Regions from separate parts of the Exiguobacterium sp. MH3 genome, predicted to be linked through region 1. Evidence: a T-box and tRNA genes for the amino acid it is inferred to sense, from the RefSeq annotation. Region 1 holds a T-box; the other holds one or more tRNA genes.
What was found. The T-box of region 1 lies ahead of alaS (alanine--tRNA ligase). A T-box ahead of a tRNA ligase gene usually reads a tRNA of that ligase, here a tRNA-Ala.
Positions count from the first base shown of each region.

Region 2: it encodes a tRNA-Ala, which carries the amino acid that the T-box ahead of alaS (alanine--tRNA ligase) is inferred to sense. The anticodon was not compared.

Region 1 covers NC_022794.1:2,129,044-2,134,074, forward strand. Annotated here, with positions in the region: gene ruvX (Holliday junction resolvase RuvX) at 1-353, opposite strand, end outside; gene U719_RS11350 (IreB family regulatory phosphoprotein) at 350-619, opposite strand; gene alaS (alanine--tRNA ligase) at 654-3,296, opposite strand; T-box leader at 3,354-3,564, opposite strand; gene U719_RS11360 (ATP-dependent RecD-like DNA helicase) at 3,607-5,031, opposite strand, start outside.
Region 2 covers NC_022794.1:2,866,114-2,871,144, reverse strand. Annotated here, with positions in the region: gene U719_RS14845 (ABC-F family ATP-binding cassette domain-containing protein) at 1-802, opposite strand, end outside; gene U719_RS14840 (redox-sensing transcriptional repressor Rex) at 970-1,629, shown strand; gene U719_RS14835 (twin-arginine translocase TatA/TatE family subunit) at 1,629-1,829, shown strand; gene tatC (twin-arginine translocase subunit TatC) at 1,837-2,616, shown strand; tRNA gene U719_RS14825 (tRNA-Ala) at 2,720-2,795, shown strand; gene U719_RS14820 (S8 family serine peptidase) at 3,017-5,031, shown strand, end outside.

The DNA of each region.
Region 1 (5,031 bases):
CGCTTTTTACGGCTGACATCGGCATCGATCAGCATCCGTTCTGCTTGCATCGTCGTCAACCGTTCATCCATGAAGACGACTTCAAGCCCGGTATGCTGTTCGATTTCCTTCGCAAAAGCTTCACTTGCTTCTGCGCGGGGACCGATGGAACCGTTCATGTTTTTCGGAAGACCAATGACTAGGATTTCGACATTGTATGTCTTCATGATGACATCGAGCCGTTTGAAGGCTTCTGGGTAATCCGGTTCCGTCCACTTGACCGTCTCGACGCCTTGCGCCGTCCAGCCCATCAAGTCACTGACCGCTACCCCGATCGTCTTCGAACCGACATCTAGTCCCATTGCACGTTTCATTTTGAATTTCCACTCTCCGCCAAATAAGATTTCACGAGTTCTTCGAGCAATTCGTCGCGTTCAATCTTACGAATTAAATTACGTGCGTCATTATGACGAGGAATGTAAGCAGGATCTCCTGAAAGGAGATAGCCGACGATTTGGTTGATCGGATGATATCCTTTTTCTTCTAAAGCATGATAGACCGTCAACAACACATCCCGTGTCGCTGCTTTGTTATCGTCTTCCGGAAAGTTGAATTTCATCGTTTGATCCATCTGACTCACGTTCATCACCTCTTTCATATACACTACGTTTCTATTATGCCAGTGATTGCACGTATTGTGAAGCGTACGCGAGTGCTTCTTCTAATTTCGACGCATCTTTTCCACCAGCTTGAGCCATGTCAGGGCGACCGCCACCGCCACCACCGCAGCGTGTTGCGACTTCCTTGATCAATTTACCAGCATGATAGCCTTGGTCGATTAAATCTTTTGAGACGCTTGCGACGAGATTGACTTTCTCGCCTTGCGCACTTCCGAGAACGATGATTGCCGATCCGAGCGAGCTCTTCAACTCGTCCATCATACCGCGAAGAGCATCCATATCTGAGACATCGACCCGTTTCGCAAGCACACGCACACCGTTGATTTTCTCAACATCGTCCTTCAATGAAGCAGCTTCGATGTTCGCGAGTTTTGCTTGCAACGATTCATTCGCCCGTTCCGTCTCACGGAGCTGTTGTTGCAGTGCTTCGATGCGAACAGGAACTTCTGTCGTCTTCGTCTTCAAGACAGCTGCTGCTTGTTCGAGTGTTTCCAAGTGTTGATTCATGACACGATATGCGCCTGCACCCGTTACCGCTTCGATTCGGCGTGTACCTGCACCGATACCAGACTCTGAAACGATCTTGAACAAGCCGATTTCGGCAGTGTTCCCGACGTGGATACCGCCACACAACTCGATCGAGTATGTGCCTGCTGAGACGACACGAACCGTTTCACCGTATTTCTCACCGAACAATGCCATTGCGCCTTTTGCTTTTGCATCAGCGATGTTCATCTCTTCGATATCAACCGGTAGTGATGCCCAGATTGCTTGGTTGACGTCTTGTTCAATCTTCGTCAACTCTTCTTGTGTCACTGCACCGAAGTGTGAGAAGTCGAAACGAAGACGATCTGGAGAAACGAGTGATCCTGCTTGGTTGACGTGTGTTCCGAGCGTATCTTTCAATGCTTTATGAAGCAAGTGTGTTGCCGTATGGTTTTTCGTGACGGCTTTACGCTCTGCTGCTTCGACTGTTGCAACGACGTCTGCAGCTTCCGTTGCGATCCCTGTACGAACGATGACCGTATGCAAGTTTTGACCGTTTGGTGCTTTTTGAACATCTTTGACATCAAGAACGAAGTCTTTGCCTTCGATTGTTCCTGTATCCGCGACTTCACCACCACTTTCAGCGTAGAACGGTGTGATGTCGAGAATGACTTGTGCTTCTTCACCAGCAGCGACTTCTGTGACTCGTTCTCCATCATGCAACAATGCGATGATTTTCGCATCCGCCTTAAGGTCGGTATAGCCGACGAACGTACTTTTATCTTTTAGCGTCGAAAGGACTTCCGATTGCTGTTGCATCGAACCACTCTCTTCACGCGCTGCACGTGCACGCTGACGTTGTGCATCCATCGCTAGTTTGAAGCCTTCTTCATCAACAGACATCTGATGATCTTCCGCATACTCGACTGTCAATTCGAGTGGGAAACCATACGTGTCATACAGACGGAACGCATCTTCGCCACTGATAACATGCTCACCGTTCTCCTTAGACGTCTGAGCGACTGTGTTCAAGATTGCAAGACCGTCATGAAGTGTCTCATGGAAACGTTCTTCTTCGTTTTTGATGACACGTTTGATGAAGTCTGCTTTTTCTGGAACTTGTGGGTAGAAGTCGACCATGACATTCCCGACCGTATCGACGAGTTCATACATGAACGGACGTTCGATTCCAAGCATCTTCGCATAACGAACCGCACGGCGTAGTAAACGACGAAGGACATATCCACGACCTTCATTCGAAGGAAGCGCACCGTCACCGATTGCGAATGACACAGTACGGATGTGGTCTGCGATGACCTTGAATGCTACATCGAGTTTCGAATCATCACGGTAGATTTTACCGCTGATCTCTTCTGTTTTGTGAATGATCGGCATGAACAGATCCGTATCGAAGTTCGTCGGCACGTCCTGCATGACACATGCCATCCGTTCGAGTCCCATTCCTGTATCGATGTTTTTACGCGGAAGTTCCGTGTAGTTGCCGTGTCCATCGTGGTTATACTGACTGAAAACGATATTCCAGATCTCGAGATAGCGTTCGTTTTCGCCACCTGGGTAGAGTTCTGAATCGTTCGGATCGTCTCCAAAAGCAGGTCCACGGTCGAAGAAGATTTCCGTGTTCGGACCAGATGGACCTTCACCGATTTCCCAGAAGTTATCTTCAAGTGGAATGATCCGCTCAGCCGGTACACCGAGTTCAAGCCAGATTTGACGCGCTGCGTCATCTTCCGGGTGAATCGTGACCGAGAGACGTTCCGGGTCAAGACCGTACCAGTCATCACTCGTCAAGAGTTCCCAGCCCCATTTGATTGCATCTTCACGGAAGTAATCACCGACAGAGAAGTTTCCGAGCATCTCGAAGAACGTATGGTGACGTGCTGTTTTCCCGACGTTTTCGATATCATTCGTCCGGATTGATTTTTGTGCGTTGACGATACGTGGATTATCAGGAATGACACGACCATCGAAATATTTCTTGAGTGTCGCAACCCCTGAGTTGATCCACAAGAGCGATGGATCCTCGACCGGTACGAGTGAAGCACTCGGTTCGATCGCATGCCCTTTGCTTTGGAAGAAATCAAGATACATCTGACGGATTTGTGCACCCGTTAATGGTTTTAGAGCTTTCATGAACAGTTACCCCCATTGGTTTTATTTGGACGCAAAAAAGCGATGCCTTCATCCCTGAAAAGGGACGAAAGCATCGCTTCCGTGGTACCACCCTCGTTCGTAAGCAATCCATTGCCTACCTCGAACATCTGATAACGGGGATGACCCGCAGGTGTTTACACCCGACTCCGGAAGGAGCTTCAAAGGGACTCGAGAAAGTGATTGCAGCAGACTCACTTCTCTCTGGACTCGAGTTTTCCTTTTACTTATCTTCCATCAACGTGTTACGTCCATTCATCTATCGTGATTATTACCTATCACACAGCATCCGTCAAGTCTTTGTCACCCCACCGAGTCGTTCAATCAATCGTGTTCGGCGCCGCGGCTCCTCTTCTTGCGACGCTTTATGAAACGCTCGTGGGTCGCCGAACAATAATAAACTCGACTTCGCACGGGTGACCGCCGTATAAATCAAGTTTCGGGAATGCTTGAATGCCCCCGTGAAATAGACCGGCATCAAGACGATCGGAAACTCGGACCCTTGTGCCTTGTGGATCGTAATCGCGTAGGCATGCGTGAATTGATCCCAGTCACTCCGGTTGTACTCGACTTCCGTCTGGTCGAAGCGGGCGATGATCTTATCCACCTTGTCGACGTTCTCTTTGGCGAAGAAGATATTGACGATTTCGCCGATATCTCCGTTATAGACGTTCTCTTCCGCATTATTGACGAGCTGAAGAATCTTATCCCCGGTCCGGTAAATCCGAGTGCCTTGTTTGACTTCGCGTTTTTTCGGTTCCTCCGGATTGTAGACGCGTTGCAAGGCGACATTCAGTTCGTCGATTCCGACCTGCCCACGGTAAGTCGGTGCCAGAACCTGAACATCGAATTTCGAATACCCTTTTGCGAGTGCTTTTTCCGCGAAGGCTGAGATGCCGCGTAACGTCTCTTGCGGAGACGCGGTGTAAAAGCGACGATCCGCAAGTGGTGATAACAAATCAGCTGACGTCGTCCGGTTCTTCAAATCATGCGCGAGCCGTAAAATCGAAGAATCTTCCGCTTGGCGATGGACGACGTTCAAACGAACGACGGGAATCCCTTCCGTATCCATCAAATCTGCCAGCACCTGCCCTGGACCGACGGATGGTAACTGATCGCGGTCACCGACGAACAAGATTTTCATACCGTTCGGCACAGCACGGAGCAGACTCGATAACAAGTAGATATCAATCATCGACGACTCATCGATGATCAGTACTTTCCCGGTGATCGGCTGATCTTCATTTAATTGGAAATTCGTTCCGTCATACTTCAACAGACGATGAATCGTCATCGCTGGGACGTCCGTTGCTTCCGACAAACGTTTAGCGGCGCGTCCGGTCGGTGCAACAAGGACGTACGGATAAACATCTCCCGTCTTGACGCGACTCTTCTCAAGCGGCCAATCATGAATTTCTTGCAGGGCATGTAAAATTCCCTTGATAACAGTCGTCTTACCGGTACCGGGTCCACCGGTCAGGACCATCAGCGGTGCTTTGACCGCTAACTCGATCGCTTCTCGCTGTTGCGCCGCATATTCCATGCCAAACTGTTCTTCGAGATGCCCGATTGCTTCAAGGATCGTCGCGACATCGACTTCCTGTTCGGCACCGTTCGCCATGACGCGCGCCAGTTCCTTCGCCGCTCGGACTTCGGCATAAAAGATCGTCGGTAAATACAAACAGCCTTCTTCGAGCTTGACCTTATCTTCAGCGAG
Region 2 (5,031 bases), 740 kb from region 1:
GTTCGAACTGTTTCATTTCTTGATCGTACAATGCCGCTTTTTGTTCCAAGTACTTCGTGTAGTTACCGGTGAACTTACGGCAGACATTGCGTGACAGCTCATAGACGACATTGACGACTTGGTCAAGGAAGTACCGGTCGTGCGAGACGATCAGAACGGCACCACGATAACCGCCGAGGTAACTTTCGAGCCAAGCGAGCGTATCGATATCGAGGTGGTTGGTTGGCTCATCGAGAATGAGGAGCTCTGGTGCTTGCAGGAGCATCTTCGCTAAGGCGAGACGTGTCCGTTGACCACCGGATAACGTTTGGATCCGGCGCGAATAATCGTCCGGATAAAAGCGCATGCCGTGCAGGACGGAGCGGATATTCGCTTCGAACTGATAACCACCCGCTTCTGAAAAGTCGTGTTGCGCTTGATCGTACGTCTTTAGGAGACGATCGTACGCGACCGGATCGTTCAAGATATGCTCCATGCCCATTTCGATTTCCATCCGGCGTAGTGTTCGTTCTTGTTCTTGGAGATGTTCAAAGACGGTCAGCATCTCGTTCCAGATCGTCTCGTTCGATTCGAGACCACTGTCTTGCGCGAGATAACCGATTTTGACATCCTTGCCTTTCATGATGTCGCCCGAGTCATGACTGAGTTCGCCAGCGATGATTTTGAGCAAGGTCGATTTACCGGCACCGTTTCGTCCGACGAGCGCAATCCGGTCACGCTCTTGTACTTCCAATTTGATATTTTCTAAAATCGGCTCAACGCCGAATGATTTCGAGAGTTGGTTGACTTGTAAGAGTATCATTTCCATCCATCCTTCCACCCTTTAGTCTATCACGAACAAAAGCGCGAGGTCCTGCGGAATATATTATTTGTGACTCTATGTGAAGTGGTTTACAATCAAGGAGAGTAGAAAGCTTTTTGCAAAGATTTGGGTGCCACGATGGATGTGGCCGAAGGGGGAACTGCAGGATGAATGGACCAGACACAAAAATTCCACAAGCGACAGCAAAACGGTTGCCGCTATATTATCGCTTCATCCAAAGTTTATACAATTCAGGCAAGCTCCGCGTCTCTTCTGCTGAGTTAAGCGAGGCGGTGAAGGTTGATTCAGCAACGATTCGTCGCGATTTTTCCTACTTTGGGGCATTAGGGAAGAAGGGGTATGGATATAACGTTCAACATCTCTTAACGTTTTTCCGCAAAACCTTGAATCAAGATGAGGTGACGAATGTTGCCTTAATCGGGGTCGGTCATCTCGGAACAGCGTTTGCAAATTATAACTTTTTAAAGAATAATAGTACTCGGATAGTCGTTGCGTTTGATGCGGACGAAGAGAAGGTCGGAACAACGACGCATGACGTTCCAATCTATCATGTTTCGGACATGAAAGAACAAATCGAAGCGAATCAGGTCGATGTTGCCATCTTGACGGTTCCATCCCAGTTCGCGCAGTCAGTAGCGGATGAGTTAGTCGAGTATGGTGTGACTGGCATCCTGAACTTTACGCCCGCGCGGTTGAACGTGCCAGCGAGCGTCCGGGTCCATCACATCGATTTATCGATCGAGTTGCAGTCGTTAGTTTATTTCATGAAGCATTATTCGCAATCAGCTGAAGGAGTGAAATCATAATGGAAAACCTTATCCCGTCAACTATAGCATTCATCGGACCAGGTAGCTTAGCACTAATCGGTGTCGTCGCATTAATCATTTTCGGACCGAAGAAGTTACCTGAACTTGGTCGTGCTGCGGGTCAGACATTGAAAGAGTTCAAGAGCGCAACGAACGGTATCATGGACGACGATAAAAAGGATGAACCGAAAGAGAAGTGATTGAATCATGGCGATTGATCAAGAACAAAGCGTGACGTCGCATCTGGACGAACTGCGTAAACGGATCGTCTGGTCGCTTATCATCGTCGTCGTCCTGTTCGCTGTTGCATTTCCGCTCGTCCGACCGCTCGTTCGCTTCTTGCAAGCGGACTTAAAAGAGCTCGGTATCGGTTTGAATGCCTTCAACGTCGCAGATCCTTTAATGTTATATTTGAATCTTGCGTTCATCATCGCAATCGTGTTGGCATCACCGTTCTGGATGTATCAACTGTGGGCATTCGTCCGCCCTGGTCTGTATGACAAGGAGCAAAAAGCGACATTGACGTATATTCCGGTCATCTTCTTTCTGTTTTTGGCTGGTGTAGCCTTCTCGTACTTTTGGTTGTTACCTTTCTTATTAAAAGTTTCGACTGAACTAGGGAAGGAACTCGGAATCGAACAAGTCATCGGAGTCGAGAACTACTTCAGTTTCTTAATCCGATTAACGATTCCGTTCGGTCTTCTTTTCCAATTGCCGGTCGTGACGATGTTTCTGACACGTCTTGGTCTCGTGACGCCAATTTTCATGCGAAAGAATCGGAAATATGCGTACTTTGCGCTGTTCGTCGTTGCGGCATTGATCGCACCGCCGGACGTGACGTCACACTTGATGATCTCGGTCCCATTGTTCGTTCTCTATGAGATCAGCATCTTGATTTCTGCGCGGACGTACAAAAAGGTCTTGATCCTCGAGCAACAGGCAGAGCTTGAACGACAGGCGGATTTGATGCGTGAATTGAATAAATGAATCGTGAATTCCTTCCGACGATTTTGGAAGGAATTCTTTTTATGAAAGCGTTATTTTTATATTGATAAAGCAGTTAGCGATGCGTATACTAAAGTTAATTCATGGGGGCTTAGCTCAGCTGGGAGAGCGTTTGGCTGGCAGCCAAAAGGTCGTCGGTTCGATCCCGATAGTCTCCACCATATTCGTACACTTCAAACTCTTGAGGATTCAAGAGTTTTTTTATTGTTTTCAAAATATGGAAATGTAATATAAAGTGTCAATAAAAACAAATAATTATATAAAACAGACAGAACCGAATTGTTTATTTCCATCTATTTCATTAAACTAAATATACAGAATTTTCGTTTAACTGTTTTGTTGGTAACATCATTATGGTTTTTTAGAAAAGGGGAAAAGAAGCATGAAGAAGGAAATCGCACTCTTGGCAGCTGTCTTAATGACATCTTCCAACTTGGTTAGTGCTCAAGGAGCACTGTCCTCGCAAGATAAGGCAAGCGGTCAAAAGCCGCACGCCCTCTCACTTAAGAAAACAGGACAGGAGAAGGTGTATAAGCAGTCTGACAAGGTCCGTGTCGTCATCGAGATGGAGCAGAAGCCGGCGATTCAAATCGCGCAGGCACAAAACAAGCGGTATAGCACATTGAGCAATGCCGAAAAAGAGTCGATTAAGGATCGCCTCGTCAGCGTCCAAAAATCAGTCAAGTCAGCGATCGCTAAAAAATCGATTCCCGTTACATATAAGGAAAGCTTCACGACCGTCATCAACGGATTCAGTGGTGAAGTCAAGTTCGGCGACATCGAAGACATCAAACAACTCGCCGGAGTCAAGAGCGTACATATCGCCCATGAATACGCGCGACCGAAAGCCGATAAAGGCGCAAAACCAGACATGTTGTATAGCAAAGATATGGTTAATGCAAAAGAAACATGGCAGGATTATGGCTTCAAAGGGGAAGGGACAATCGTAGCGGTCATCGATACGGGGATTGATCCATCGCATAAAGATATGGTGTTGAGCCCGGAGACGAAGATCGATTTGACTTCTTCGAAGGTTGAGAGTGCTAAAGAAACAAAAGGACTAAAAGGGAAGTATTTTACGGAAAAAGTCCCATACGGCTATAACTACGCTGATCACGATAGCGAAATCCGTGATTTAGGTGCAGGTGCATCGATGCACGGAATGCACGTAGCGGGTACGGTCGGTGCTAATGGAGACGAAGCGAACGGTGGTATCAAAGGGGTCGCACCGGAAACACAACTCCTCGCGATGAAAGTATTCGGAAATGATCCAGGCATGCCATCGACATTCAGTGATATCTACATCAAAGCGATTGATGATGCGATTGCACTCGGAGCGGATGTCATCAACATGAGTCTCGGTTCGACGGCATCATTCGTCAACGCAGATGATCCGGAACAACGGGCAATCGTCAACGCAATGAACAACGGGATCTTATGTGCGATCTCTGCTGGAAACTCGGCATTCACAGGACATGGTGCAGGCAATCCGTATACAGCGAATCCTGACATCGGTGTTGTAGGATCTCCAGGGTTGATCAGCCAAGCGCTACAAGTCGCATCGCTAGAGAATACGAAATTAACGCTTGAAGGTATGGCACTGACGATTGACGGACAAGATGCTGGGTATTTGGCGTACCAAAAACAGGACTCGCCGAATCCGATTAAGATATTCAACAAGGAGAAGCAAGACGTCATTTATGTCGGCGATGGTCAAGCATCGAACTATCAAGGAAAAGATGTCAAAGGAAAAGTTGTCTTTGTTGTGCGTAACGGCAGTTTCAATTACGGTATGATTCAAGCAGAAGCTGAGAAACAAGGAGCAGCCGGTGTCATCGTTCGTGGACGAGTCGATCATGGGGATTATGTCAGCATGGCACTTAACAATCCGACGATTCCGATGGTGACGCTCAGCATCGCGGATGGGAATGATCTTGAAGAAAAAGCGAAAGCAGGAAAAGCAATTGCTGTCACGTTCGATGGAAAAGCGGTCTCAGCAGATAACCCAGTAGCGGGCGAGATGTCTGATTTCACGTCATGGGGTGTCACACCAAATCTTGATTTCAAACCTGAAATCACGGCACCGGGTGGAAAAATCTACTCGACGCTCAATGATAACGAATATGGCGTCATGAGTGGAACATCGATGGCAGCACCACACGTCGCCGGAGGAACGGCACTTGTCATGCAACGAATCGCGAAGGATTTCAAAGTCGATGGTGCGACACGCGTTAAACTCGCGAAGAATATCCTCATGAACACGTCACGTCCACAGCTTGATAAAGGGCAGTATAATGCTGAAGCGAAAACTGGTAGCTTCTATTCACCACGTCGTGAAGGTGCTGGTTTAATGGATCTACGTGCTGCGATGAAAACACCAGTCGTCGTTACGGAAAC